3 regions of the Vibrio orientalis CIP 102891 genome follow, and region 3 is predicted to be linked to each of the others. Evidence: predicted binding sites of a transcription regulator. Region 3 holds the regulator's gene; each other region holds the start of a gene.
The links. The regulator PurR, encoded in region 3, represses purine synthesis genes. The targets are predictions, from matches to a motif close to TNANGNAAACGTTTNCNTNA.
Positions count from the first base shown of each region.

Region 1: a site for PurR is predicted at 7,358-7,377, ahead of VIA_RS18445 (uracil-xanthine permease family protein). Genes of this name have one in related genera too.
Region 2: a site for PurR is predicted at 2,760-2,779, ahead of VIA_RS19310 (NCS2 family permease). Genes of this name have one in related genera too.

Region 1 covers NZ_ACZV01000005.1:1,712,920-1,723,298, reverse strand. Annotated here, with positions in the region: gene prmC (peptide chain release factor N(5)-glutamine methyltransferase) at 1-358, shown strand, start outside; gene VIA_RS18470 (SirB2 family protein) at 371-754, shown strand; gene VIA_RS18465 (SirB1 family protein) at 785-1,594, shown strand; gene kdsA (3-deoxy-8-phosphooctulonate synthase) at 1,640-2,491, shown strand; gene ushA (bifunctional UDP-sugar hydrolase/5'-nucleotidase UshA) at 2,943-4,604, shown strand; gene ybaK (Cys-tRNA(Pro) deacylase) at 4,704-5,177, shown strand; gene VIA_RS18445 (uracil-xanthine permease family protein) at 6,030-7,274, opposite strand; gene VIA_RS18440 (DUF2066 domain-containing protein) at 7,539-8,807, shown strand; gene VIA_RS18435 (nitrous oxide reductase accessory protein NosL) at 8,909-9,409, opposite strand; gene VIA_RS18430 (ABC transporter permease) at 9,421-10,239, opposite strand; gene VIA_RS18425 (ABC transporter ATP-binding protein) at 10,242-10,379, opposite strand, start outside.
Region 2 covers NZ_ACZV01000005.1:1,882,881-1,893,259, forward strand. Annotated here, with positions in the region: gene frsA (esterase FrsA) at 1-597, opposite strand, end outside; gene gpt (xanthine phosphoribosyltransferase) at 698-1,162, opposite strand; gene VIA_RS19310 (NCS2 family permease) at 1,450-2,739, opposite strand; gene vcdP (small protein VcdP) at 3,221-3,307, opposite strand; gene VIA_RS19315 (aminoacyl-histidine dipeptidase) at 3,771-5,243, shown strand; gene VIA_RS19320 (DUF3332 domain-containing protein) at 5,303-5,842, opposite strand; gene VIA_RS19325 (ATP-dependent zinc protease family protein) at 6,205-6,645, shown strand; gene rimK (30S ribosomal protein S6--L-glutamate ligase) at 6,645-7,550, shown strand; gene VIA_RS19335 (succinylglutamate desuccinylase/aspartoacylase family protein) at 7,510-8,604, shown strand; gene VIA_RS19340 (sodium-dependent transporter) at 8,691-10,055, opposite strand; gene VIA_RS19345 (sensor domain-containing diguanylate cyclase) at 10,202-10,379, opposite strand, start outside.
Region 3 covers NZ_ACZV01000005.1:451,041-461,419, forward strand. Annotated here, with positions in the region: gene VIA_RS12600 (TfoX/Sxy family DNA transformation protein) at 1-106, opposite strand, end outside; cyclic di-GMP riboswitch class I at 240-327, opposite strand; gene purR (HTH-type transcriptional repressor PurR) at 472-1,479, opposite strand; gene torD (molecular chaperone TorD) at 1,690-2,337, opposite strand; gene torR (two-component system response regulator TorR) at 2,574-3,287, shown strand; gene elyC (envelope biogenesis factor ElyC) at 3,340-4,143, opposite strand; gene cmoM (tRNA uridine 5-oxyacetic acid(34) methyltransferase CmoM) at 4,258-5,049, shown strand; gene mukF (chromosome partition protein MukF) at 5,052-6,389, shown strand; gene mukE (chromosome partition protein MukE) at 6,370-7,095, shown strand; gene mukB (chromosome partition protein MukB) at 7,092-10,379, shown strand, end outside.

The DNA.
Region 1 (10,379 bases), 1.3 Mb from region 3:
GTTTCTTGCGGGCAGTTGGTTCGAGCCGCTTGCCGCTGGTACAGAGTTTGCTTTGATTGTGTCAAATCCTCCTTATATCGAGAAAGAAGATCCGCACTTAACTCAAGGTGATGTACGCTTTGAGCCGTTAAGCGCGTTGGTAGCTGATGAAAAAGGCTTGGCTGATATTAAACATATTGCCACGCAAGCTCGAGATTACTTAATGGATAGTGGTTGGCTGATGTTTGAGCATGGCTTCGAACAAGGTGAGCCCGTCAGAGAATTATTACGATCGCTTGGTTACGACCAAGTGGCGACCTACAAGGACTATGGTGACAACGACCGAGTAACGATTGGTCAGTTTTCATCAATGAAGTAAGAGAGAATAACAATGTACGAAGGTTTAAAACATTTCCACCTGCTGACTATCGCAATTAGCGCCACCTTATTGTCAGTGCGCTTTGCAATGATGATGGCAAACTCAAACCTACTAGAGAAAAAATTCTTTAAGGTGTTTCCGCATATCAATGACACCGCACTATTGCTGTCAGGTATCGGCTTGATCTTTATCACTGGCTTCATTCCTTTCACGCCAGCCGCTCCGTGGCTAACTGAGAAGATAACCTGCGTATTGGCATACATTGCGCTAGGCTTTTTTGCCTTGAAGTTGGGTAAGAATAAATTGCTCAAAACATTCTCATTTTTTGGCGCGCTTGGTTGGTTAGCAATGGCTGGCAAAGTTGCTGTCAGCAAAACGCCGATGTTTTTCGGTTAATGATTTGGTTAAGAAGGTCTAATAGCCAATATGCTTGAGTTATTTGATGAAGATTTCGATGCTATGGAGCTCGCACAGGGCGCTTTAGCATTGAACAAAGCGATTTCCCCTCAAACAGAAGTTGAGTGGGCTGAAGCTGAACTAAATCGATTAGTTCGCGAGGCTGAATTAGCTTTATCGCACGAGATGAATGAAAAGCTGCGCTTTGAGTCACTTCTTCGCCTGTTCTACTATGAGTGGGAATTTCAGGGAGATAGAGACAACTATTTTCGTTCAGAAAATGGCTTTATCGACAAGGTTCTTGAGCAGCGTAAAGGCATTCCTGTCAGCCTCGGAGCGATACTACTATTTATTGCTCGTAAGCTTGATTTCCCTTTAGTGGGTGTGACTTTCCCGACTCAGTTTTTGCTTAAGTTGGAGTGGTACGGTGAGAAGCCACTTTATATCAACCCATTTAATGGTGAGTATGTTTCTGAGCATACCTTAAATGCCTGGATGATTGGCCATAAAGGTCCCTTAGCAAAGTTAGAATCAAAGCATCTTGAGGAAACGGACAACCCAACCGTGATTGGTCGTTGGTTGGCGCTGTTGAAAAGTGCTCTGCTCCGTGAAGAGCGCTATACTTTGGCGTTGAAATGCACCGATTTAGCATTAACGTTTGTGCCTGATGATCCGTACGAGATCCGAGACCGAGGGTTTATCTATCAGCAACTAGATTGCCATCAGATTGCGTTAACGGATTACCAGTTTTTCATTGACCAGTGTCCTGATGATCCTGCTGCTGAGCTGCTAAAGAATCAAGTGTCAGCAATGAGCAGTACTCAAGTTACCTTACATTAAGCCCAGCAGTTAATCGCTGGCACTACACAAAATAGAGAGAAGAAAATGGAACAGAAAATTGTTCACGTTGGTGATATTCCAGTAGCGAACGACAAACCATTCACGTTGTTTGCAGGTATGAATGTTCTTGAATCTCGTGATCTTGCGATGCAGATTTGTGAGCACTACGTAAAAGTGACAGAAAAGCTCGGCATCCCTTACGTATTTAAAGCGTCTTTCGATAAAGCTAACCGCAGTTCTGTTCATTCATACCGTGGCCCAGGTCTTGAAGAAGGTATGAAAATCTTCCAAGAGCTAAAAGATACCTTTGGCGTAAAAATCATCACAGATGTTCACACCGAAGCGCAAGCACAGCCTGTTGCTGACGTGGTTGATGTGATTCAGTTACCAGCTTTCCTAGCTCGCCAAACTGACCTTGTTGAAGCGATGGCGAAAACAGGTGCGGTAATCAACGTGAAAAAGCCTCAGTTTATGAGCCCTGGCCAAGTTGGCAATATCGTTGATAAGTTCGCTGAATGTGGTAACGACAACATCATCTTATGTGAGCGTGGCTCTTGTCATGGTTACGATAACCTAGTGGTAGACATGCTTGGTTTTGGTGTGATGAAGAAAGCCTCAAATGGCAGCCCAATCATCTTTGATGTAACGCACTCTCTGCAAATGCGTGACCCTTCAGGTGCGGCATCAGGCGGTCGCCGTGAGCAAACTGTTGAACTGGCGAAAGCGGGTCTAGCGACGGGTATTGCTGGTCTATTTATTGAAGCTCACCCAACGCCAGATCAAGCGCGTTGTGATGGTCCATCGGCACTGCCGCTTGATAAACTGGAACCGTTCCTTGCTCAGATGAAAGCATTGGATGATCTGATCAAAGGTTTTGATCACATCGATATAAAGTAAGCCTTATTTATTGAGTGAAAAGCCGGCATTTAGCTGGCTTTTTTTATGTCTAAACAGATTAGCCAATCGTTGATTTACGCTCTAATTAGTGGGTTGGTTGTGATGTTATAACGTATCAATAACATCATGAAAGTAAAGCGTATTTTGTTTGCGTTATCATAATCTGTTGAATGGTTAACCAACCTCACAAACCACTCGAAAGCACATGAAAACGTTTGCTTGTGATCATTTATGAGTACAAGTGCAATTTTGATGGTTTGTTACACATTCGATATGAGATTAAGGTGATCAATCCGACATAAATATGAAATCACGCTGTCACGTCATTAAGGTTAATTTAAACTAGTTCAAGTTTTACTACTTTCTTAATGCGTAATCTTTCACGTATGTCTATTCCAAGAAAGTAGTGTTAAAAGCAGTGGAAACCCCAAAAAGTTCAAAAGGTATGACAATGAAGCAAGGCCTGATCGTAAAAAGCGCAATTAGCGCAGCAATCCTGGCAACTCTAGCTGGTTGTGCAACAGCACCTCAGCATGAGTGGGAAGCAGATAAAACTTACAAGCTGACAGTTCTTCACACCAATGACCACCACGGTCGCTTCTGGCAGAACAAATATGGCGAGTACGGCATGGCTGCTCGTAAGACGCTAATTGACGAGCTACGCGCTGAAATCGCTGCAGAAGGTGGTAGTTCACTACTACTATCTGGCGGTGACATCAACACAGGTGTTCCAGAGTCAGATCTTCAAGATGCTGAACCAGATTTCAAAGGTATGAGCAAAATTGGTTACGATGCAATGGCATTGGGTAACCACGAGTTCGATAACCCTCTAGAAGTACTATTCAAGCAGAAAGAGTGGGCTAACTTCCCAATGCTTTCGGCGAACATCTACGACAAAAAGACTGGCGAGCGTATGTTCCAGGCTTACGAGATGTTCAATAAGCAAGGTATCAAAATTGCGGTAATCGGTCTAACAACTGAAGATACAGCTAAAATTGGCAACCCAGAGTTTATCGGTGGTGTTGATTTCCGCGATCCTAAAGAAGAAGCGAAGAAGCTAATCGCTGAACTTGAAAAAACTGAAAAACCAGACCTAATCTTTGCTGTGACGCACATGGGTCACTACGAAGATGGTAAGCGTGGCATAAACGCACCGGGTGACGTTGCTTTAGCACGCTACGTAGATGAAGGTTCTCTAGATATGATCGTTGGTGGTCACTCTCAAGAGCCAGTATGTATGGAAGCACCAAACGTTGTTAAGAAGAACTTCAAGCCTTCTGACGAGTGTAAGCCAGACCTACAAAACGGTACTTACATTGTTCAAGCGCACGAATGGGGTAAATACGTAGGTCGTGCAGATTACGAATTCCGTAACGGCGAACTTGAAATGGTAAGCTACGATCTGATCCCAGTGAACTTGAAGAAAAAAGTTAAGATCGACGGTAAGAAACAACGTGTTCTAATCGAAGATGAAATCAAGCAAGACGAAGCACTGCTTGAATTCCTACGCCCTTACCAAGAGCAAGGCCAAGCGCAGCTTAATGTTAAGATCGCAGAAACTAACGGTAAGCTAGAAGGCGACCGTAACGTTGTGCGTTTCCAACAGACTAATCTAGGTCGCCTAATTGCAACTTCTCACATGGAGCGTGCAAAAGCTGACTTTGCTGTAATGAACTCTGGCGGTGTACGTGACTCTATTGAAGCGGGTGACGTAACATACAAAGATGTGCTAACAGTACAACCATTTGCCAACATCCTGACTTACACAGACATGTCTGGTAAAGAAGTTCTGGATTACCTAAACGTTGTTGCAACTAAGCCTGTTGACTCTGGTGCTTATGCTCAGTTCGCTGGTATTTCAATGACAGTGGCAGAAGGTAAAGTATCTAACGTATTCATCGGTGGCAAGCAGCTTCGTCTAGATGAAACGTACCGCTTTACAGTACCTAGCTACAACGCAGCTGGTGGTGATGGTTACCCTAAACTGACAGGTCATCCAGGTTACGTTAACACTGGCTTCGTAGATGCTGAAGTACTAAAAGATTACCTAGAGGCGAACAGCCCAGTAGACGTAAACAAATATGCACCATCTGGTGAAATGGTTTACAAGTAAGTTGACTCAAACTTATAAATCTCATTAAGCTAAAGCGCTACTCTTCGGAGTGGCGCTTTTTGTTTTGATGACCTTTGTTTGTAACAATCAGGAGGGAGTATGACTCCTGCTATTAATCTCGCTAAGAAGAAAAAAATAACCCACACTATCCACCAATATGAGCATGACCCTCGTGCCGACAGTTATGGGCTAGAGGCAGCCGAAGTACTTGGCCAAGACCCTGCGAAGGTGTTTAAGACGTTACTGTTTAGTCTAAATGGTGAGCCGAAAAACCTCGCCGTTGCGATTATTCCTGTTGAGCACAAGCTTAACCTAAAGCAAGCAGCAAAAGCGGCCAAAGCAAAAAAGGCTGAAATGGCCAACCCTGAGATCGCGCAGAAGACGACCGGATATGTTGTCGGTGGTATTAGTCCATTGGGGCAAAAGAAAGCGCTGCCGACATTTATTCACCAAAGTGCGCAAACGTTAGAGACGATCTGCGTGAGTGCGGGTAAGCGAGGTTTAGAGATTGAGCTTGCACCACAGGACTTAGCGATGCTGACACGCGGCCAGTTTGCGGAGTTATGTATTTAATACTCTCAATCTTTCCACAGAGTGACGAAAGAGCGAGTAGGGAATCGCTTATGAATTTCGACTCACTTGAAGAGATCCCCAACTCACTCGTCCCTCGTTCTTGAGGATGACGATAGTATATTTTGGCTATTGCTGAGTACGAATTTGTCATTCCATAGAGTGACGAAGGAGCGAGTAGGGAATCGCTTATGGATTTCGACTTACTTACAGAGATCCCCAACTCACTCGTCCCTCGTTCTTGAGGATGACGGTAGTTATATTTTGGCTATTTCTGAGTACGAATTTGTCATTCAATAGAGTGACGTAGGAGCGAGTAGGGAATCGCTTATGGATTTAGACTTACTTACAGAGATCCCCAACTCACTTGTTCCTCGTTCTTGAGAATGACGGTAGTTATATTTTGGCTATTGCTGAGTACGAATTTGTCATTCCATAGAGTGATGTAGGAGCGAGTAGGGAATCTCTTATGGATTTAGACTTATTTACAGAGATCCCCAACTCACTCGTCCCTCGTTCTTGAGGATGACGATAGTATATTTTGGCTATTGCTGAGTACGAATTTGTCATTCCATAGAGTGACGTAGGAGCGAGTAGGGAATCTCTTATGGATTTAGACTTATTTACAGAGATCCCCAACTCACTCGTCCCTCGTTCTTGAGGATGACGGTAGTTATATTTTGGCTATCGCTGAGTACGAATTTGTCATTCCATAGAGTGACGAAGGAGCGAGTAGGGAATCTCATCCAGTTTTTTGCTGACTTAAAATTACGCTTTGTCTCAAACTAACAGCAATAAAAAAGGGTTGGCACCAAGTACCAACCCTCTAGAATCTTGTTCTATCTGGAGCCGAATCTACTTCGTTTCTTCTTCCATCTGCGCATTATCTACCACATGGTTCTCGCCTAAATCTCTTGGCAGAACTAGGTTAAGCAGAATTGCCACGATACCGCATAGACTCACACCTTGAAGGCTGAACTCGCCAACACCGAAAGCCATACCACCAATACCAAACACCAGTGTAATAGCAACGATCACAAGGTTACGTGATTTATGCAGGTCGACGTTGTTCTTGATTAAGGTGTTCAGACCAACGGTGGCGATAGAACCAAACAATAGAATCATGATACCGCCCATGACAGGCATTGGGATGGTTTGCAGTACTGCGCCAAGTTTACCAACCAGTGCTAAGACGATGGCAGTAACGGCAGCCCAAGTCATGATCACAGGGTTAAAGGCTTTAGTCAGCATAACCGCACCAGTGACTTCTGAGTACGTCGTATTTGGCGGCGCACCGACCATAGATGCAGCGATGGTGGCTACCCCGTCACCAGTGATGGTACGGTGCAGGCCTGGTTTCTTAATGTAGTTTTTACCGGTTACGTTTGAAATCGCCAGCATATCACCAACGTGCTCAACTGCTGGTGCAATCGCAACTGGAATCATAAATAGGATTGCGTTGATGTTGAACTCAGGGAAAGTAAAGTTAGGCAATGCAAACCAAGCAGCTTGCTGTACCGGGGTGAAGTCAACAATACCGTAGCCAAGGCTTAGACAGTAACCGACAATGATACCGCCTAGAATTGGCGTTAGCTTCAAGAAGCCTTTCGCAAACACACTTAGAATAATCGTAGTCAGAAGTGATGCGATAGAAATAACTAAAGAGGCATCCGCATCAATAACTTGTGCGCCATCAACCTTACCTAGCGCCATGTTAACAGCAACAGGAGCAAGCCCTAAACCAATCACCATGATCACTGGGCCAACCACAACAGGTGGCAGTAGCCTATGAATGATTTCCACACCGCGTACTTTAATTAGCGCGCCCATTGCAACGTAGACAAAGCCCGCTGCCATTAAGCCACCCATAGTGGCAGGAACGCCCCATGTTTGTACGCCATAAAGAATAGGGGCAATAAATGCAAAAGAAGAAGCAAGGAAAATGGGTACGCTACGACGGGTCACAAGTTGGAAAAGAAGGGTTCCGACGCCAGCGCCAAACAGAGCAACGCTTGGGTCTAATCCGGTAAGTAGAGGTACCAACACCAATGCACCGAATGCAACAAATAGCATTTGTGCACCTTGAATGGCATTTTTCATATTGTTATTCCTTTCTATGGCTGGAGTGAAAACAGACATTGGTCATCTGCTTGGCAAAAATAAAATTCGCGGGATTTTATCATTGTGCCAAACGATTGCAATTCGAACTGGATCAAATATTTGGTGATTAATCGATAGAACTGCCCAATGAGTTAACGAGGTTGGCTTAGATTTTCGGTAGTGGAGTAGACCTTTAGTTGCCCCGTTGGCGATAGTTGCTTATCATCAGCGTTTAACGAGTAGTAAATTGATGTTAGGAAAAGTATGCGCCATTTAGCTTTGTTGGTTTTAGGGCTGGTTACATTACCTGCTATGGCTTTGACCAATGTAGATTTGTACCGTTCAGAAGTAGTGCTAGATCAAGCGGCAAAAAATGCCGATGCACAAGCACGAATCGAGGGTATGAAAGAAGTAATTGTTCGAGCTTCAGGTGACCGTAATGCAGTAACCAATGAAGTGGTAAAAAAAGCCTTAAACCAGAGTAGTCAATACCTTGCCCAGCTCAGTTATGGTCAGATGGGTGAAGCTCAAACCTTGAGAATGGGCTTCAGTGCGCCGCATATTCGTTCTCTTCTGAGCCAAGCTCAGCTTCCAGTATGGCCTGCTGCTCGTGCAAATATTCTTGTTTGGTTGGTTGAAGAACAAACAGACAGAAATATCATCTGGGAGCACTCACCTTCGGCAGTGCTTGAGCAGCTTAAAGGTCAGGCTGACAAGCGAGGACTACCGTTGACTGTGCCAGTCGGTGATTTCGATGATATTACCGGCGTAGCGGTTTCCGATTTATGGGGCGGTTTCGTCCAACCTGTCGGAGAAGCTAGCCAGCGCTATCTTGTCGATGCGGTACTGGTGGTAAAAGCGCAAGGTAATACATTGCGTTGGACGCTTTACGATCAAAAACCAGCGACGATTGGCGTGACTCGCCAAGCACCGTTATCAGGCTCAAACAATGGCGAAGATGCAGCGGTTAAGATGGTCAACCAACTTAGTGACTACTACGCGAAGAAAAACGCAGTTGTTGTTGCCAATGAATCATCTGAGGCTATCAAGGTTCGCTTTACCGAATTGAGTGACGCGGTTGGCTTCTTTACTTTGGAGAATAAGCTCAAGAAACTGAGCTCAGTTGCTTCTATCGATATTCTGAAGATTCAAGGTAACCAAGTGACCTTTAACGTGCACTTGCTCTCTTCGCCTGAAGAATTTAAGCAAGAAGTGTTACGCGCGGGCCCAATTAAACAGCTTGAAAGTGTTGTTGAAACGCCAGTGGTCGCGATTCCTGAGCCAACGGAACCAACACTTGAAGTGACGCCAGAGTCTGCTCAAGGCGCAGTAGAATCAAATGCACAGCCAACAGATGAGTCTACGCCATTAGAGTCAGCAAACACTCCGACGGCACCATTAGTTCCAGCTGAGCAAATCTTAGTTTATGAATGGCAAGGCAAACCGTATGTGTATGTTGCGCCAGCCATCGAAGGGGAAATTGTTATTACTCCAGATGTGACAGAAAATGAAGCGGAACCTGCCGTTCAATAATATTGTGCTTTTGATTAAGTCACACCAGCTTTGATAATTAAAAAACCGATGGAGCAGCCTATCGGTTTTTTAATGGCTTAGATTTATCGCTTAGCGTGTAACTATTGCATAATTAGCTCGATTGTAATTTGGTCGTACGAATAAACATCACCACCAAACTTCGCACTAAATGCACTTGCATCCTTTTGTTGGCTGAAACTTGCAAGCGTACTTCCCATCGCCCCTTTTTGATTAGAGCCCACCACATACCAAGCTGATTTAGCGTCTATAAAATATTGGTCATCTGCATGTTCCCACGGGCTTTTGCTCATATCATGAACATACACCTCACGTGCTAAACGTGTATTCTCTGGTTGTAACAGAAAAGCAAATAGGTCTTTTGTCGAACAAAATTTATTAACGCTTTCTTTGCCTTGCTGAAATGACTCACCTTTAGGTCCAGGGAAGTTACTGATGATCATGCCACATAGATGACACTCATCTGCTTTTTCAATCGCAACTGCCTCACGTAGCATGGTTTCTTGAGGATCTTCACTGCAACCTATCAACATCGCTGGGAGCAGTAGTACTAAGCTGACTTTGGCTAGTCGTTTTAACATCATGGAATGCCTCATTATAGTTTTTTGTGTCTAAAGATGATCATCGCGGCGACTAAAGGAGCAATGATCCAAGCTAACATGGTTAGCAGCAAAGTCGTCGTTGAATAGCTGCTGTTAATCGCCACTGCGAGGACGCCACTGACATCGCTTGTGTTTAAAGCTGAAAGGTTAATCAGTCGGAATAGATCGGCGGGATTGAACATCATCACTTGTACCAAGCTGTGTTGTGATAGACCATCATCCATACCGACCAACAGTGCCAGTAAGGTCAGATCAAACACCAAAACAAAAAATAACCAGATGAGCAGAGCTGCCCCCGCTGCTTTTGACTTCTCGCTCGCGAGTAAGCTAATTAAATACGCCAAGCTGATAAATGCGAGGCCAAGTAGGATTGAAGTGGTGATGAAAAGTGCAAAAGAGCTAAAGATGGCGCTTGCAGAGCTGGTGGCGCTAAGGAGCAAACCTGCGCTACCAAAGCCAATGATGGTGGCCAGCGAAATAATACTGCCTTGGCCGATAAACTTTCCGAGTAGCAACTGAGAATGGCTGATCGGATAGGTCATCAGCAGGAGTAAGGTGCCAGACTCTTGCTCGCCAACAAAGCTGTCATAGCAGAGCAGCAGGGCAATCAGCGGAATAATAAACACTGACAAGCTCGATAAACTGGCTATCGTGGTGGATAGTGAGGGTGCACTTAATTGTCCTGAGGCAGCACTACCGTAATAGCTTAAGCCTATCGCCATCACTGAGAAAATCAGGGTTATTGAGATCAACCAGCGATTGCGCAAACCGTCTTGGAACTCTTTAATGCCTACCGCAATAATAGGGTTCATTGCTATTCCTCCTCGTAAGTGACGGGTGATTGAGTGAGAAAGTGTTGATAGATTTGCTCTAGTGTCGCGGGGGTGACCTGCAGGTCTTGTAGTGTGTCGTAACCGACTAGCTCTTTGACCACATCCAGTTTTTGTGATTC
Region 2 (10,379 bases), 1.4 Mb from region 3:
ACTGACCATAACGACAGGTTGCGGTTTTTCGGTACTGGTTAAGTGCAAATGAGCGACGATAGTTTTCTTTTGGTATGGGATCTCAATACGTTTGACAATGTATTTGGTTTTATTGCTCGCTTCAGTGTAAGCATTACTGGCAAGCACTTGCGCTTGTGCGGCTAAGTTGTCATTTTTTAGGTGTGGATACCCGGCAATACTAAAACATAGCGATGCGTTAAACATCTCATCTGCCGCATCCTCTCCCTTAAGTTCTGCTGCGCGCTTTTGATGCAGCATCCCCAGTTTCGTCCACTCATAAGTCCAGTTACCACTGTGGTAGCCCATCACGGTATCTAGCCACTGATCGTTGGTACGCGAATGCTTAGAGGCCGCAATTTTGGCCAACACCGCTTCGATCTCTATGGGGTCAAGTCCCTGCCATGACCACTGCATACGACGAAGATTGCGATACCACTTATAGCCATCCTCCTCTAGCTTACCATCAAGAAATGTTTGGCTACTCGGCATATAGCGGGTAAGCCCAGACGTTTCTTTTGCTTGCTTATGATTCGCAAATAAGGTTTCGGAGAGGTTCTTGCTGACTTCCTCTGACATGAGTTCGACCTAAATAAATTATGATTACTAAATAGTAATAAAAAAAATGACCCAAGAAAGGGTCATTTATCAAGAAATAGGTGGGAATTAAGCAAAGAGATTACTTTTGTTTACGATTGATTGGCTCAACGTACTGAATTGACATATCCCATGGTTGCTCAATCCAAGTGTCTTGTGCGATATCAACTACGTAGTCATCTAGTAGTTCAACACCTGCAGGTTTTGCACATACAGCGATCAATTTCGCTTTCGGGTACATGTCGCGAAGTTTACGCGCAGTGTCACCACTGTCCACTAGGTCTTCAACGATTAGGAAACCTTCACCGTCACCTTCTGGTGCTTTCACTACCGTCATATCACGCTGGTGATCATGGTCGTAGCTAGAGATACAAATTGTATCAACGTGACGAATACCTAGTTCACGCGCTAGGATTGCGCCAGGAACAAGACCGCCACGGCTCACAGCCCAAATACCTTTCCACTGCTCTGCTGGCATCTGTTTTTCTGCCAATTCACGACAAAGTGTGTGCATTTGGTCCCAAGTGATAATGAATTTCTTAGCCATTGTAATAACCTAATAATTTGAAAAATCTGCATCCCCGCAAAGCATCTGTAATGAAATGATCGCAATCGGCCAGTTTGGGGGAAAAGCTACGCAAACGTTTATTTTACCGAAAGTGCAGCATAATACCAATGCCATAAATAAAATGTTCAGCACGAATGAACAGTTCAACGCTGGCTATGGGCTAGATTTGATTCTCTAGACAAAAATAATCGCTATAGCAGCCATGACTGCTATAGCGACAATAAATAAACTCTTTTCCAACAAAGAAAAGCAGCGGAGTTGTTAAGTTAAGCCACTAAGTATTTGATAATAAATACCGCAGCTAAGACCCAAACACTCACTGAAACTTCACGACCACGGCCACTTAGCAGTTTAATCGCTGCATAAGAGATAAAGCCAAGTGCAATACCTTCCGCGATAGAGTATGTCAGAGGCATAAGCAGACATGTCACGACAACCGGTGCCGCTTCTGTCAAATCACGCCAGTCTACGCTAACAAGACCAGACATCATTAGAATTGCTACGTAGAAAAGTGCACCTGCTGTCGCGTACGCTGGAATCATCCCCGCTAGCGGCGAGAAAAATAACGCCAGAAGGAATAACACACCAACGACGACTGCTGTTAGACCTGTACGACCACCAGCCGCAACACCTGCTGTGGATTCAACGTAAGAGGTTGTGCTTGAAGTACCTAGCATCGCACCCACTGATGTCGCAGTTGAATCAGCAAGCAGCGCTTTACTTAAGCGAGGAAGCTTACCATCTTCTTTGATTAGGTCAGCTTTCGTTGCAACACCAACCAGCGTGCCTGCTGTATCAAATAGGTCAACAAATAGGAAAGCAAATACAACCGAGATCATGCCAACTTCAAATACGTCAGCGATGTTCATCTGCATTAGCGTTGGAGCAATGCTTGGTGGTGTAGACATTACGCCGCCCCACTGAACGTCACCCATCAGTAGGCCAATCGCAGTGATCACTAGGATTGCAATCATTACAGCGCCACGTACACCACGGTATACCAATGCAATCGTTAAGAAGAAACCGAGCGCAGCAAGTGCTTGTTGTAGACCAGTAATGTCACCAAGGCTTACCAAGGTCGCTGGGTTATCAACAACAATGCCAGAGTTTTGCAGACCGATAAACGCCAGGAAAAGACCAATACCCGCCGAAATACCCGTTCTTAAAGACATTGGGATCGAGTTAATGATCCATTCACGTACCTTAAATACACTCAGTGCCATAAAGATGACACCCGATACGAAAACCGCTCCGAGCGCTACTTGCCATGAGTGCCCCATGCCAAGAACAACACCGTAAGTGAAGAATGCGTTCAGACCCATACCCGGTGCTAAAGCGATTGGGTAGTTAGCGACAAAACCCATGATGAAACAGCCAATTGCTGCAGCAAGACAGGTAGCAACAAACACTGCACCTTTGTCCATACCTGCATCAGCAAGCATCGCTGGGTTAACAAAGATGATGTAAGCCATCGTTAAGAAGGTAGTGATACCTGCGATGATCTCAGTTTTGACTGTCGTGCCATTTTCACTGAGCTTGAATAGTTTTTCGAACATAATCGAATCCTAAAAAGGTAAAAAGTAAACGGTTGCGTAATCGATTGGCGGGAATTATAATGTCATCAAATAGTAAATTCCAGATAGAATTAAGACTCTAACTAATATTTCTAATTGTAAAAGGGAAATTCAATCGATTACATTGCCCAAAAAACCAGTAAAAAGGCCTACTTATCAGCAACTAAGATTAAAATTAACTTTTGAGAGAAAAAGGTGTTTTTTTGTGCAGTGTTGCAAACTTACAAGTGACCAAATGGCAAATGTTCGGCGTGCAATATGAGTTTATGCGAATAAAATTACAGTAAGAAGAGCTAGCTAAGGAAAGCACAAAGTTAAGATATACAGATATGCTATTTTTCAGATAAAAAAACGCCACTCAATTTGAGTGGCGGTTGAATCATGTCAGCAAGAATTAAGCTGCTGAAAAAAAATTCCAATAATAGGGGTGAACATACTCTGTTCGAGAGTCACAAACCTCGGATTAGTAACCAAAGCTTGTTGGATAAGTAAACGTACCTGTGTAAACAGAGCTGTTTAGCCAGAACGCTGCACTTGGTAAACCTTTCATAACTATCACCTTCTAAATCAATTAAAACAGATTACAAATATTGATTTCTCGGTTCCTTGGAGGCGACAAATCGGACTCATCCTTTGAGCATTTTCTCTTCGCTTTCGAAGTTGGTTACTAATATACCCCAAAGAAAATTAATTACAACCTTTTGCGTGACAAATATCACATAAACTTCATAAATTGACTTCAATCAAATTTAAAGTGTAATTAAATTACAGAATCATCAGCCTGGTGACGGTGTTTTCTACAAAAGTTACGAACTTAGGTGCGTAAACGTTTTCGCGAAAAATACCCAATATGTGATTGCCCTTTTGCTTTCGATTTCTCTTTTACTACTACCTAAAGGTCTGTAGTGCTATGCTGTGGCCTCTATTTAATAGGTCAGATTTAGCTTTTTGTTCTGCCCGTACAACCGCGCTGCACAACAAAATCTGGCATTATTCTTTTTAAGGAGTCATCCGTGTCTGAATTCCATTCTGAAATCAGCAACTTATCACCTGCTCCACTATGGCAGTTTTTCGATAAGATTTGTTCTATCCCTCACCCTTCTAAACATGAAGAAGCGCTAGCACAGTACATTGTGAAATGGGCAACAGAGCAAGGCCTACCAGTTCGCCGTGATCCAACAGGCAACGTTTTCATTAAAAAGCCGGCAACGCCGGGTATGGAAAACAAAAAGGGTGTCGTTCTACAAGCGCACATCGATATGGTGCCACAAAAGAATGAAGACACGGATCATGACTTCACTAAAGATCCTATCCAACCATACATTGATGGTGAATGGGTTACCGCTAAAGGCACAACCCTAGGTGCAGACAACGGCATGGGTATGGCTTCTTGTCTAGCTGTTCTGGCATCAACTGAGATCAAGCATGGTCCAATCGAAGTACTACTCACTATCGATGAAGAAGCAGGCATGACCGGTGCATTTGGTCTTGAAGCAGGTTGGTTAGAAGGCGATATCCTTCTTAATACTGACTCAGAGCAAGAAGGCGAAGTCTACATGGGCTGTGCTGGCGGCATTGATGGCGAAATGACTTTTGACATCAAACGTGAAGCAATCCCTGCAGGTTATGTGACTCGCCAGCTGATCCTTAAAGGCCTAAAAGGCGGTCACTCTGGCTGTGATATTCACACTGGTCGTGGTAACGCCAACAAGCTAGTTGCACGTTTCCTAGCGGGTCACGCACAAGAGCTCGATCTTCGCCTAGTTGAATTCCGCGGTGGTAGCCTACGTAATGCGATTCCTCGCGAAGCGTTTATCACGGTCGCTGTCCCTGCTGAAAACGAAGCTAAACTTGCAGAGCTGTTTGAGTTCTACACTAACCTGCTTAAAACAGAGCTAGGTAAAGTGGAAACTGACATTGTTTCTTTCAATGAAGCTATCAAAACCGACACACAAGTTTTAGTCGTTGCTGACCAACAACGCTTTATTGCTGCGCTAAACGCATGTCCAAATGGCGTGATTCGCATGAGCGATGAAATCGAAGGTGTGGTTGAGACTTCTCTTAACGTTGGTGTTATCACAACTGAAGAGAATCAGATTCAAGTGCTATGCCTAGTACGCTCACTGATTGACTCTGGTCGCCAGCAAGTAGAAGGCATGTTAGCTTCTGTTGCTGAGCTAGCGGGTGCACAGATTGAATTCTCTGGTGCTTACCCAGGTTGGAAGCCAGACGCGGATTCTGAAATCATGGCTATCTTCCGTGACATGTATGAAGGCATCTACGGCCACAAACCAAACATCATGGTGATTCACGCCGGTCTTGAGTGTGGTTTATTTAAAGAACCTTACCCGAACATGGATATGGTTTCTTTCGGCCCGACCATCAAGTTCCCTCACTCTCCTGATGAGAAAGTGAAGATTGATACTGTCGCCCTATTCTGGGATCAAATGGTTGCGCTATTAGAAGCGATTCCTGACAAAGCCTAAGTCAATATAAAAAAAGCCGAGCTATCACTAGCTCGGCTTTTTTATCACTTACATGCGCTTTATGCTTGAGTCGCTAAATAATCTTCAAGCTCTTGCAGGCTAGTTTCAGCGACTAATTCCCCGTCAATAAAGTAAGAAACCTCCTCGCCCTCTTTGACCCCAATAAGGGTAGCGCGCTCACCATTGTCATAGGTGATATCCATTTGGATCGTGTTTGCATCCAAAGAGAGCATGTGACCACGCTCAATAGTGCGATATTGGCTGATTGGGGCGATTGGTGCTTCTTTCAACGAATCATCCAGATCATCATTAATATCAATCATGGTTTCCGTCTTGGTATCGAAAATGTGTGGCTTACCATTTAGTGGGTTTTTACCTGTCCAAAACTCGAGCGAGTTAAAAATTAAATAATCCGCCGCGACAGTAATACCGTACACAGGTGCAAGTAACATGTTTAGGCCGCCCCTAGCATAACGGTTATCGACAGCTTCAACGTTAAACTTCATCAGCATTCCCGTGACAGCATTACTACCTACACAACCAGATAAGCTAATTGCAACCGCCGACAACGCCACTACTTTTGCTATTGTTGTTTTCATAAATCCCTCTAACTATTGACGATAATGTTCATCAACAACTTTAGCGCACTTGTTAAGTTGCATATGTTATAGACGTCAATAACCTATGATTAATCCTAAGAATTGGGCTTACAGTCCCAAATTTTAGACGCTTACTTTCTCACCATTATCGATAAATTAAATTTGTCGTCATGGACATTTTATTTCGTTAGTCAGTAGCCAACGTGACTGATACAGTCCGCCTCCTTGAAGCTTCTTGGGCTCATCACAAACGCCCTCTTCAAGCGATAACTCAAATTTAAATAAACATTTTAAGTTGTATCGGTGGACTGAGTTTATCCCTAACTGAGTCTGTAATTCTCTCTAATAAAATTTGTACTGCGATGAAAGAAAAACTATTAGTCGGTTGGCGAGAAACTCTTAGCCTGCCAGGTTTAGGTATTAGTGAAATTAATGCAAAAATTGATACCGGAGCCAGGACGTCTTGTTTACACGCGTTCAAAGTAGAGAGCTTTAAGAAGGACGAAGCTCTATGGGTCCGCTTCTGGATTCACCCAAAACAACACGACACGGATTTCGAAAAAGTTTGTGAAGCTAAAGTAATTGATGAGCGCACTGTGCGCGACTCAGGTGGTCATGAAGAGTCACGTTATGTGATCGAATCTGAACTGAGCATTGGCGGAAAAAGTTGGCCAATTGAAATTACTTTAACTAATCGCGAAAACATGGCTTTTCGCATGTTATTAGGTCGCACTGCAATGCACGATCGCATCATTGTCGACCCTGTTGAATCGTTTTTAGTCCCTTTCGAGGAAAGCAAATAATGAAAATTGGTATTCTGTCTCGCAACGCGAACCTGTACTCAACCAAGCGTCTAATTGAAGCGGCAGAAAGCCGTGGTCACGAAGTAAAGGTGATTGATGCGCTACGTTGTTACATGAATATCAACTCAGAAAAACCAGAGATCCACTTCAAAGGTGAAGAGCTGTCTGGCTTTGATGCGATTGTTCCTCGAATCGGTGCGTCAGTAACATTCTACGGCACTGCGGTATTACGTCAGTTCGAAATGATGGGTGTGTACCCAGTTAACGAATCAGTAGCGATCACTCGTTCTCGTGACAAACTGCGCTCAATGCAGTTGCTATCGCGTAAAGGTATCGGTATGCCAATCACTGGCTTTGCTAGCAAGCCTGATGACGTAAAAGATCTACTTGAAATGGTAGGTGGCGCGCCAGTAGTGATCAAACTACTTGAAGGTACTCAAGGCATCGGTGTGGTTCTGGCTGAAACTCGTAAAGCAGCAGAAAGCGTTGTAGAAGCTTTCATGGGCCTAAAAGCAAACATCATGGTGCAAGAGTACATCAAGGAAGCTGGCGGTGCTGATATTCGCTGCTTCGTACTTGGTGACAAAGTGATTGCAGCCATGAAGCGTCAAGGTGCTGAAGGTGAGTTCCGCTCAAACCTACACCGTGGTGGTAGTGCATCTTTAATTAAGATCACTCCAGAAGAGCGCCGTACTGCGGTAGCGGCTGCGAAGATAATGGGTCTAAATGTGGCTGGGGTGGATCTCCTAAGATCAGACCGCGGTCCATTAGTCATGGAAGTAAACTCATCTCCAGGTCTTGAAGGTATTGAGGCCGCAACTGGTAAAGACATTGCTGGAATGATTGTCGAATTTATTGAGAAGAATGCGGCAAGCAAAAGGACTAAAACTCGTGGCAAAGGCTAAGAACAATAGCGCATTTGAATTTCTCGGCGAGTCTATCTCGCCGGGAGAACGTAAGGTTGTTGAGTTAGAAGCTGCCAAGCTCTATACCCATTCACCTTTATCGATCCCGGTTGAGATCATCAATGGTAAACAAGCAGGACCTGTCTTAATGGTCAACGCTGCTATCCATGGTGATGAACTCAACGGCGTTGAAATTGTACGACAGTTGATCAACACCATTGACGCTAACAAGCTCAAAGGTACTGTGATCGCTGTGCCAATCGTCAACGTATTTGGCTTTATTCATAAATCGCGTTACCTACCGGATCGACGCGATCTAAACCGCTGCTTCCCAGGAAGTGAGAAAGGCTCGCTGGCTTCACGCATGGCGAATACTTTCTTCTCTCAGGTTGCTAAGCGCTGTGATTACATTCTGGACTTACACACGGGTGCGATTCACCGCACTAACCTGCCGCAAATTCGAGCAGATTTAAGTAACCCAGAAACACTTCGTATTGCTCAGGCGTTTGCTACGCCAGTGATAGTCGATGCTCCACTACGTGATGGTTCTCTGCGTAGCGAAGCTGAACGCCTGGGCATTCCGGTTCTGACATACGAAGCAGGCGAAGCATTGCGCTTTGAGCCTATTTGTATCAGTGCTGGTTTCATTGGTGTACAACGTGTAATGCAGGCGATTGGCATGCTGCGTTCAAGCCGTAAAAAGTTGCCAACACCTGTGATTGCAAAATCCACTAGCTGGCTACGTGCTGAAAGTGATGGCATCTTACGTACTGTTGTAACACTGGGTGAGAAAGTTGAAAAAGGCCAAGTTCTGGCGTATATCAGCGCCCCACTCGGTCACAGTGAGATTGAACTTACTGCTCGCAAAGGCGGTATTGTTATCGGTCAACAGACACTACCTTTGGTAAACGAAGGCGACGCAATCTTCCACTTAGCTTACTTTGAGCAAGATGATGAAGAAGTTGAACAAGTGGTTGAGGAGTTCATTGAAGAGGTCACTGACCTTGACGTTGATCCATTAACGACTGGTCAAATCAACACGCCTGCTCAGTAAACTGAAGCTGTTAAAAACAAAAAGCCCGCATATCACTATGCGGGCTTTTTATTTGTCTGTCGCTTTCCTGTTAGCCAAATTGACTACTAACCAAATGAGGCCCAGATAACCGTCGCCACTAAAACAGGGCAGACAAATTTCACATAAGCAGGCCATAGTTTACCAAACCAGCCTTGAGTGAACTCAGGGCAGCCCTGCTCTAGCTCTTTAATCTTTGAATGACGACTCCATACCCAACCACCAAATAAGCAGAACAACAGTGCTGCTGCTGGCTGTAGGTACTGAGTTGCCACCATCGCCACCAGGCCAAACAGCTCGCCAAAGTTATATACGATCACCACACTAAACAGAGCAATCAAACTACCAAGTACCCAACTCGTTGGTGTACGTTTGGTGTTGAAACGTTCGCTTACCAGAGCAACCGGACACTCCAACATGGAAATGGATGAGGTCAATGCTGCAATAGTAAGTAGCAAGAAGAACACAATGGCAAATAGCTGGCCCAATAGACCTAAGCTATCAAACATCAGTGGCAGGACCGTAAATACCAAGGTATCAGAGCTCAGCAACGAACCATCTTCAGCATAGATCTGCACGCCTTTTTGCATCGCGACAAACATCGCAGGCATCACGACTAGTCCGGCAATAAACGCGACTGCGGTATCCACTAGCGTCACATTCATCGCCATCTTTGGCAGGTTTTCTTTTTTGCTTAGATAAGAACCATAGATGAGCATTGAACAGCCACCAATAGTGAGCGAGAAGAATCCTTGCCCCATTGCCGCGAGAATCAACTTACGGTCCATCACCTTCGCAAAATCTGGGATCAGGTAATGCTTTAAACCTTCCATCGCCCCATTTTGCGTCATGATGTAGATAAACAGCAGACCAAATAAAATGAACAGAGCTGGCATCAAGCGTGTCGACCACTTCTCAATTCCTTCTTTCACGCCACCTTGAACAATTAAAATAGTCAGAACATAAAAAGTAATCGTACCAAAAAGGTTACGTTCAACACTGAAGCCTTTAAACCAAGCGGTTGCCGCCTCCATACCTAAAACATCAGTAACTGCGCCGAGCAAGAAACAGATCAACCAGCCACCCACGATGCTGTAGAAAGCCAATACTGCACTCGGCACACTTAGGCCGATCCAACCAACGGCAGCACCAATGCGTTTTCCGATAGGGTTACTAGTAAGTGAGCGCATACTATCAACTGGGTTAGCTTGACCATGGCGACCAATGGCCATTTCAACCACCAGCATCGGGAACGCAACCACAAGGATCATCACTAGATAGACTAGCAAGAAAGCACCACCGCCATTACTTGCTGCTTGGGTAGGAAAGCCCCAAATGTTACCAAGACCAACCGCAGCACCTGCTGCCGCGAGAATAAAACCAAGACGAGAGCCAAAGTGCTCACGAGATTGAGAGGAATCTGCCTGTGCCATACTTCTTAACTTGCACCAATGAACTAGTTGACTAGTACAATAATACAAAACACCATGTTCAGCAATTTATTTAGCAGCAACACTATAACTAATACAAAAAATACAGAGGTATAATTAAATAAAGATTAAAAAATCAGCATTTATCATCATAAGGAGTGAATAACGAACTTGTTTCTCCCCAAATCCTTAGCTTGATAGAGAGCGGCATCTGCCACTAAGAAGATATCTTGAAGCTCATCAAACGGTTGCAGTGCGCAGTCTGCCACACCAATAGAAACCGTGATACCGCCAGCGATGGGCGAATACTCATGCAGAATCTGTAGC
Region 3 (10,379 bases):
TAGTGTCGTCGGCAAAAATACCGAAGCCACCAAACATTGAGCGAGACTTGATTAGGCCTAACGGCTCAAATAGTCGCATTGAGTCTTTTAGTATTGGTTTATCCATGCTGTGTATTCTCGGTGTATATGTATACGCCACCAATTCAGGTCCGAGAGAGTAGCAAATTTTGCAGGCATATTGTCAATCAGGTGTCATACGATTGCTAGTAATTACAATCTGACGAGTATGCATATTTACCATCGGCAACCCCGCTACCAAACAATTAACTTGTTGAAGGCCGGAGGCTTTGCGTCCCATCCTTTCGAAATGGTTTGCCCTGTTCGTGGCATAATCGAACAATAATAAGCATAAATGGATTTTGGGCTGAGAATCACGTCTCTATAGGATAAATGTGATCTTGCTTCAATAAATAGGCTCAGTTGATACACTTAGTCAATATAGTTCTATTGACTAAGTGTTTGTCAAATAAGTTATTTCTTAATGTTCTGTACGGTATTTCGTTCAACAATTTCTGGATGCATTTCAAAGATACGCTTCTCGTGCTCTTTGTCTTTTATGCGCTCTAGTAGAATCTCAAAGGCGTTTTTGCCCACGCGACGTTTTGGTTGGTGAACGGTAGTCAGCGGCGGCGAGAAATACTCTGCAAGTTCAATGTTGTCGTAACCGATAACGGACATATCTTCAGGGATGCGAATACCTTTCTGCTGAAGACGGCTCATTAAGCCAAGTGCCATGGTATCGTTGAAACAGAAGATTGCGCTTGGCTTGTTATCCATTGCTGCGATTTGGTCTGCTGCGAGTACCGCAGTATCACACTCGAAGTTACCTTCTAGAATCCAATCTTCGTTAACTGGAAGGCTTGCTTCGTTCATCGCGCGCTTAAAGCCACGGATACGCTCCTGACACGCTGCTTTTTCAAAGTGTCCACTTAGGCAGGCAATATCGGTGTGACCATGCTCAATCAGGTATTTAGTCGCTAAATAGCCACCTTCTTCTGAGTTGTCGATGATCTTATCTGCTTGAGAGCTCTCAGGACCCCAATCCATAACCACTTTTGGAATATCTTTGTGGCGATCTAGCATCTCGCTCAGTTCTTCCGTTAAGTCAGAACACATGACAAGAATGCCGTCTACACGCTTTTCAGCCAGCATACGAATATAGTCGCGTTGCTTTTCGTAGATACCACCTGTGTTACACAAGATCAGCGTGTAGCCTTGACGGTAACAATAGCTTTCAACACCATCGATAACTTCTGAGAAGAAAAGGTTTGTTGACTGAGTCACCAGCATACCGATCGTACGCGTGGTATTACACTTCAGGCTACGTGCAACAGCACTAGGTGCGTAGTTTAGTTCTGTCACTGCTTCCATTACTTTTTCTTGAGTAGCTTCAGCAACAAAGCGCGTTTTATTAATTACATGTGACACAGTTGTCGTTGATACACCAGCAAGGCGAGCAACGTCTTTAATAGTGGCCATAAGGTTCTGTCCTGTCGATGACTGCCGCGGAATTATATTCAGTTTAGAATACCGAGACAGAAAGTATCAGAAACACAAAAACCGCTCTATTTAGCGGTTTGTATTTGATTCGTTTGTTTTTATCGTTTGCGGTCACAATTTTAGACCGCAAAACTCTTAAGAGCAAACAAAAAACGCTAAAGCAACCTGCCGGAGGTCACAATGTTGTCTTTATTCGCCTAGCAGATAGCTACAGTCTAAAGCTAAGAAGGCAACAGCAAATGCGCTGATGGCAGAGTAGAAACCGAACTCATCAAATTTCTGGCATTTGTCAGAAAATTGCGGCATCCAGCTAAGCAGGTGCTGACGAATGAACTGCTCTTGGGTTGCAAAAGCTTCTTCAATCTTAGTTTCGTCCTCTGCTTCATTTGAACGAATGATCAAGTTACCCAAGAAATCGAGCTCAATCGCAATGTGATCTGCTGGTTCGTTGAGGTTTTTATCCACCGCAACGCCATGCTTAGCCATCACTTCCTCCATCTCTTTAGCTGGAGTATCGTTGAGCAGGCCTGACTTGCCGATATACATCGATGCGTATGGTAGTGCCGAGTCTTTATCTGACTTTAAGAAAAGATCACAAAAATCAGCCGCTAGCTCAAGTTGCGCATCTTCACGATCCATAAGACGGTTTAGTGCATCAGTAATACGGTCAATTGACGGCTTGAGTTGCTCATTTTCCCCCAGTCCTGTTAGAAAAGAGCGAATTTCAGGTGAATGATATTGTGCAACGTTCTCTTCTGTTAACTCTTTAGCAAAAAGGCTAGACAACCACCAGTAGATTTCGGCACGTTTTTCATTGAATGCTTTGATTTCTTGCATTAGGTGTTACTCCCCAAATAATTACCGACATTGTAACCAATAAAAATGAACAGCGGTAATTACTTATGTGACAAGATAAATGTGATTATTGGCAGATATTAATGGCTAGAGAAGTTTTGTCTTGAATCAATAAAAAATGATCTTTCTAGCTTTTAAAGTGATAAATACTAGAAATGTTACTATTTATGAATAGAATATTAGATAGAGCAAATCCCAATGTAAAATAAGTGGTGTAGATGAGTTATCACGTACTAGTTGTAGAAGATGACGCAGTTACTCGTAGTAAGCTAGTTGGCTACTTTCAAAATGAAGGTTACAACGTCAGCGAAGCAGAAAGCGGCGAGCAGATGCGCAACATGCTACAAAGTAATGCGATTGATTTAGTGATGTTAGACATTAACCTACCTGGTGAAGATGGATTAATGCTGACTCGCGAACTTCGCAGTCAATCAGACATTGGAATTATCCTGGTAACAGGACGCACGGATAGCATTGATAAGATTGTCGGTCTAGAAATGGGCGCTGATGATTATGTCACCAAACCTTTTGAACTGCGCGAGCTATTGGTTCGAGTTAAAAACTTACTGTGGCGAATTGCGGCTGCACGTAACCTTGCTGGCAATGTCGATAGCGACAAAGCGAATGAAAATATGGTTCGCTTCGGTGATTGGACGTTTGACGTTCAACGTCGCGCTTTGAGCCGTAACGGTGAGCCAGTTAAGCTAACCAAAGCTGAGTATGAGTTGCTTGTTGCACTTTCCTCGTACCCGAACCAAGTATTAAGCCGTGAGCGTATTCTAAACATGATTAGTCATCGTGTTGATGCGCCAAACGATCGTACGATTGATGTGCTCATTCGTCGTATGCGTGCAAAGATGGAGTTCGACCCTAAGAATCCGCAAATCTTTGTTACGGTGCACGGTGAAGGCTATATGTTCGCCGGTGACTAACGAGATCCAAATATAAAAATACCGAGGCATGCCTCGGTATTTTTTTTATCTGTTAAAGCGCACTGTCGGCTGCATTGAGACTTTGTTCTTCATAGTCTGACGCCCAGTCGCGCAATGATTGCCATATACGGCCCAACGTTTCATGCCAGTAGCGCTCAGTTTGCTCAAGGTACTTGCCTTTTGGTGTGTACTTTTCCCATGCTTGAGTAATGTTATTTTGTGCTAGGTAGTTGGTTGGAGCAGGGTAAGGATCCATGCCTGCTGAATGGAACTCGTTCAACGCACGTTTCATATGACTTGCGGAAGTGACGACGACCAGTTTCTTTGTGGTAACGAAAGCGGCGGCCTGTCTCGCTTCTTCCCAAGTATCTTTTGCTGTTTCCAGTAAGATAATGTCAGATTTTGAAACGCCTAGTGATAAAGCGACTTTTGCCATCATGCGGGCATTACTCACTTCTGACCCTCCAGCATAACCTGACAAGATCAATTTAGAACCAGGGTAGATGCGCATAACGCGGATACCTTCCGCTAAACGCATTAAACCAGTTCGACTTAATTCTGACGTTGGTGGAATCTTGTCATCGACAACGTGCCCACTTCCCAACACCATAACGTAGTCTATTGATTCATCGACCGGGAAAAATGCGGAGTACTGACGCTCTAAAGGCATCAATAGTCGAGAAGAAACCGGTTGGAAGGCAATTAAGAAAATGCCAATAAAAGAGAACAAAACAACAAAGCATCCTGTCTTCTGCTTACGTGTGAACATGATTAACATAAGACCCAACATACCAATGATTAACATCGCTGGTAGGGGCATTAGCAAAGAAGACACAACTTTTTTCAGCTCAAACATACTTAAATAGTCCGAAAAAACATCAATTGATTATATTTTAAGAGAAAGCCTCTTTATTCCTGCCTTTCTTGTGACAGAATAGCAGCACGATTAGACATGATAACTCAAGCTGCTGTGACTGAAGACCGCAATTTCGACGATATTGCCCACAAATTTGCAAAAAATATTTACGGCTCAGACAAAGGCGAGATACGCCAAGTCATTGTTTGGGAAGATCTTCAACAGGTACTTCATACTGTTGATGGGGCAAATAAACAACTTAATGTGCTTGATGCAGGTGGCGGATTGGCACAAATGTCTCAAAAGCTTGCTAAGCTCGGACATCATGTAGCGTTATGTGATCTATCTTCTGAAATGCTGCAATTAGCAGAGCAGGATATTGCAAATAACGGCCTGCTTGAGCAGTATCGCTTCATTCACTCACCTGTGCAATCTATTGAGAAACATCTCGATAAGCAAGTTGATGTGGTGCTTTTTCATGCAGTGATGGAGTGGTTAGCTGACCCTAAGCCCGCACTGGAAAATGTACTTGAACAGGTGAAACCGGGTGGGGTGGCATCAATTATGTTCTATAACCATCATGGATTGGTATATAAGAACGTAGTGTGTGGCAATATTCCTCATGTACTTGATGGAATGCCACATCGAAAACGATTTAAGCTGCAGCCGCAAAAGGGCTTAAAACCAGAAGAGGTCTATCAATGGATAGAAGATGCTGGTTTCACGATTTGTGGTAAATCTGGTATTCGTTGTTTCAGTGACTACATAGGCAATATGGAGTACATGGGCGACTACGAATATGAAGATGTGCTAGCGCTAGAGAAACAACTTTGTAGACAAGAGCCATACCTCTCGTTAGGCCGATACATACATGTATGGGCACAAAAGAAAGATAAGCAGGACTAACAATGAGCGAGATGACTCTAAATGCTGCTGAGCAACCCATTGATGAATTGGTTGGCTGGGTTAAGCAGAATGACTTCTCATTGAACCTCACGACAGAACGACTGGCATTTTTAATTGCGATTGCTGTTCTGAGTAACGAAAGGTTTGATGAAGAATTAGGAGAGGGCGAACTCCACGATGCGTTCACTATCGTGACTCGATTATTCGAAGAAACGGGGGATGCGTCCGCATTTCGTGCCAATAACGCGATTAACGAGATGGTTAAGCAGCGACTAATTAGCCGCTTTACCAGCGAAGTGACGGACGGTGCAAGTATCTACCGCCTATCGCCGCTTGCGATTGGTATTACTGATTACTATGTGCGTCACCGCGAGTTCTCTAAGCTAAAACTATCCATTCAGCTCTCTATGGTGGCTGATGAAATGGCAAAAGCGATTGAATCGGCTCGTCAAGGTGGTACGCCGGGTCACTGGCGTAAAAACGTCTATGGCGTCCTTAAATACTCCGTGGGTGAGATCTTCGATCAAATCGATCTGAACCAGCGTGTGATGGATGAGCAGCAGCAATCTGTGAAGATTCAGATCGCTGAGCTGCTGAATAAAGATTGGCGTGACGCGATCAACAACTGTGAATCGCTGCTATCTGAAACGTCAAACACACTTAAAGAGCTACAAGATACCTTACAAGCGGCTGGCGATGAACTTCAGACCCAGATTCTTGATATTCAAGAACTTGTGTATGGAGATGATGAGCTTGAGTTCATTGCAGAAACCTTGTTTGGTTTACAGATGAAGCTCGATCGCATCACCAGTTGGGGTCAACAAGCGATTGACCTTTGGATTGGTTACGACCGCCACGTACACAAGTTTATCCGAACTGCCATTGATATGGATAAGAACCGAGCATTCAGCTCGCGTTTACGCCAATCAGTGAAAGATTATTTCGATATGCCTTGGTATCTGACTTATGCAGATGCTGAGCGTCTCTCAGACCTTCGTGATGAAGCTTTGGTACTTCGTGATGACGAAGTGACTGGCCAAGTGCCATTAGAAGTGGAATACGAAGAGTTTCAACAGGTCAACGATGAGTTGTCTGAGCGTATTGGGGGCATGCTAAAAGTTCATAAAGAACAAGGCTCGCCAATCGACTTAGGCTTAGTGCTACGTGATTATCTTGCGCAGCATCCACAGACTCATCATTTTGATTTAGCACGAATTGTTATCGACCAAGCTGTGCGTCTCGGCTATTCAGAGTCCGACTATCAAGCGATCCAGCCAGATTGGCAAGCGATTAACGATTTTGGTGCAAAGGTACAAGCAAATGTCATCGACCGATATTAATGATTACATGTCAGATAAGCTGGCAAAAGCAATTTCAAACCCTCTGTTCCCAGCGCTAGACAGTATGCTGCGTGCAGGGCGTCATATCTCAAGTGAAGATCTCGATAACCATGCATTGCTGTCGGATTTCGAAATCGAGCTATCATCGTTTTATCAACGCTACAACACAGAGCTAGTGAAAGCGCCAGAAGGCTTCTTTTACCTACGCCCACGTTCGACCTCTTTGATTGGCCGTAGTGTGTTGTCTGAGCTTGATATGCTGGTGGGTAAGGTTCTCTGTTTCCTTTACCTAAGCCCAGAGCGTTTGGCTCATGAAGGTATCTTCACTAACCAAGAGCTGTATGAAGAGTTACTCGCGCTGGCCGATGAAAGCAAGCTGATGAAGCTAGTAACAAACCGTGCGACAGGCTCTGACTTAGATAAAGAAAAACTATTTGAAAAAGTGCGTACTTCGCTACGTCGTCTACGCCGCCTAGGTATGATCATCAATATTGGTGAAACGGGTAAATTCAGTATCAGTGAATCGGTATTCCGCTTTGGTGCTGATGTACGAGTTGGTGATGACATGCGTGAAGCGCAGCTACGCCTGATCCGTGACGGTGAAGCGGTAGTGCACACCAAAGAACCAAGCCAAGGCAGCTTACTAGAGCAGTCAACAAGCGAAGAAGAACAAGCCGAAGAAATGATAGAAGAAGGTGAAGCATGATTGAACGAGGTAAATATCAATCGCTGACCATGGTCAACTGGAACGGCTTCTTTGCACGTACATTTGATATTGATGGACTAGTAACCACGCTTTCTGGTGGTAACGGTGCGGGTAAGTCGACCACGATGGCGGCATTTATCACTGCATTAATCCCTGACCAAACGCTACTGCATTTCCGTAACACAACCGAAGCAGGTAGTAGCCAGTCATCTCGTGACAAAGGTCTTTACGGTAAGCTGCAAGCAGGCGCATGTTACGCCGCGCTTGATGTGGTTAACTCACGTAACCAACGCCTACTGTTTGCGGTTAAGCTTCAGCAAGTGGCTGGCCGTGACAAGAAAGTCGACATCAAACCGTTCGTAATCCAAGGTCTGCCAAGTCATGTAAAACCGACCGATGTGCTGATTGAAAGCGTATCGGCAACTCAAGCACGCGTTCGCCAGATTAACGAAGTGAAAGAGGCGATTGCTGAGTTTGAAGGTGTTCAATTCAAAGCATTCTCATCGGTAGTTGAATATCACTCACAAATGTTTGAATTCGGTGTCATTCCAAAGAAGCTACGTAACTCTAGTGACCGTTCTAAGTTCTACCGTCTGATCGAAGCATCGCTTTATGGTGGTATTTCAAGTGCGATTACGCGTTCACTGCGTGACTACCTATTGCCACAAAACGGCGGGGTTAAGAAAGCGTTCCAAGATATGGAATCAGCGCTGCGTGAAAACCGCATGACGCTAGAAGCGATCAAGACCACCCAAGCAGATCGCGACCTATTTAAACACTTGATTACTGAGTCAACCAACTATGTTGCAGCGGACTACATGCGTCATGCCAATGACCGTCGTAACAAGTTGGATAAGACCTTATCATTGCGCTCCGAGCTATTTGGCTCGCGTGAAACGCTGCTAGAGCAAAACAACCTGCTTAACCGCGTTCAAGAAGAGCTTGAACTATTGGTTGAGTCTGAGTCTTCGCTAGAGCAAGACTACCAAGCCGCGTCAGATCACTTACAGCTTGTGCAGAATGCTCTGCGTCAGCAAGAGAAAATCGAGCGCTACCAAGAAGATCTTGAAGAGCTGCAAGAGCGTCTTGAAGAGCAGATGATGGTCGTTGAAGAAGCGCAAGAGCGTGTTCTGATGGCTGAAGAGCAAGCCACGGTTTCTGAAGAAGAAGTGGATAGCTTGAAGACTCAGCTTGCTGACTACCAACAAGCACTTGATGTTCAGCAGACTCGCGCATTGCAATACCAACAAGCGATGCAAGCGCTAGATAAAGCCAAGCAGCTACTGGGTGACGACGGCCTAACGGCAGAGTCTGCGCAAGCTTTAGTCAACGAGCTGAAAGGGCAAGAAGCGCAAAGCACTACTGAACTACTGGCGACCAAACACAAGCTCGATATGTCTTCAGCGGCGGCTGAGCAGTTCGAAGCGGCGCTTACACTTGTTCGTTCGATTGTAGGTTCTGTTGAGCGTCAAGACGCAGCGGCTAAAGCGAAAACAGCGATTCAACAAGGTCGTGATGCTCAGCAATTAGCGCAAAATGAACAGCAGTGGCGTGCGCAGCACCGTGACGTCGAGCGTCGTCTACATAAGCAGCGTCAAACGCAAGAGTTGGTGGCTGAGTACCAAAAGCAGCATAACGCTGATTTAGTTGATGAGCTTGCGTTTGAGCAAGAACGTGAACGTCATGCGATGCAAATCGAATCTCTTGAGATGTCTCAAGAAGACCTTCGTGAGCAGCGTAGTGAACAGCGCCGTCTTGAGCAAGATGCCGCTTCTGACATCAATAAGCTTGAAGCAATTGCTCCGACTTGGATTGCCGCGAATGATGCTTTAGAAAGCTTACGCGAGCAAAGTGGTGCGGAGCTAGAAGATAGCCAGTCGGTCATGGCACACATGCAAGTGGTGCTGGAAGATGAAAAGCAGCAATCACTGGCCAAAGATAAACTCGCAGAGCGTCGTTCACAGCTAGACACTGAAATTGAGCGTTTAGCCTCACCTGGCGGTTCAAACGATCCGCGTCTAAAAGGCTTGGCTGACACACTAGGTGGCGTGCTGCTATCTGAAATTTATGACGATATCACCATTGATGATGCGCCATATTTCAGTGCGATGTACGGTCCCGCGCGTCATGCGATTGTGGTTTCTGATCTTTCAGGTATCGAAGAGAAGCTGGTTGAGCTTGATGATTGTCCAGAAGATTTGTACATCATCGAAGGCGATATTGACGCGTTCGATGACAGCTCTTTCGATGCAGAAGAACTAGAAGGCGCAGTGTGCGTTCGTATGAACGATCGTCAGATGCGTTACTCTCGTTTACCAGAGATTCCATTGTTTGGCCGTGCGGCACGTGAACAGCGCTTAGAGCTACTGCGCAACGAACGTGATGAAGTGGTAGAGCAACACGCGAAAGCGGCGTTTGATTCTCAGAAACTTCAGCGCCTATACCAAGCATTCAACAACTTTGTCGCGAAACACATTCAGGTGGCGTTTGAATCAGACCCAGAGCAAGCGCTGGTGGGTGTACGTGAAAAACGCAATCAAGCTGCGCGCCTACTGGCAGAGTTAGATGCCAAAGAGCAGCAGCAACGCAGCCAGCTTCAAGTGAGCAAACAAGCGCTATCAGCGTTGGATAAGATTGCGCCAAACATGGCGTTGATTGAAGATGATGCACTAGCCGCGCAGTTTGAAGAGCTGGAGCAAAATATCGATAAGCTGACGGAAGCGAAAGCCTTTGTTGCCAATCATGGTAAAGCGTTATCTGAGCTTGAGAAGATTGTCTCAGCGTTAGATGCTGACCCAGAGCAGTTCGATGCTCTAGAAAGTGAATACCACGCGGCTGACCAAAAACTGCAAACGCTGAAGACGCAAATCTTCGCACTGGCAGATCTCGTCGAACGTCGTCATTATTTCGCTTACTCAGATTCTGTTGATCTATTAAACCAGAGTAGCGAGCTGAGTGAACAGCTTAAAGCTAAGTTAGTAGAAGCAGAAAAAGCGCGAACACGTACTCGTGATGAACTTAAACAAGCACAAGGTCAGATGAACCAATATAACCAAGTATTGGCTTCACTTAAGAGTTCTCACCAAGCGAAGCTTGAGACAGTGCAAGAGTTCAAGCAAGAGCTACAAGAGTACGGTGTAACAGCGGATGAAGGCGCAGCAGAACGTGCACAACGTCGTCGTGACGAACTGCAAGAACGTCTTCATACTTCGCGTTCACGTAAGAGTGAATACGAGCGCACTATTACCTCAACCGAGCTAGAAATGAAGTCGCTGGCGAAGCGC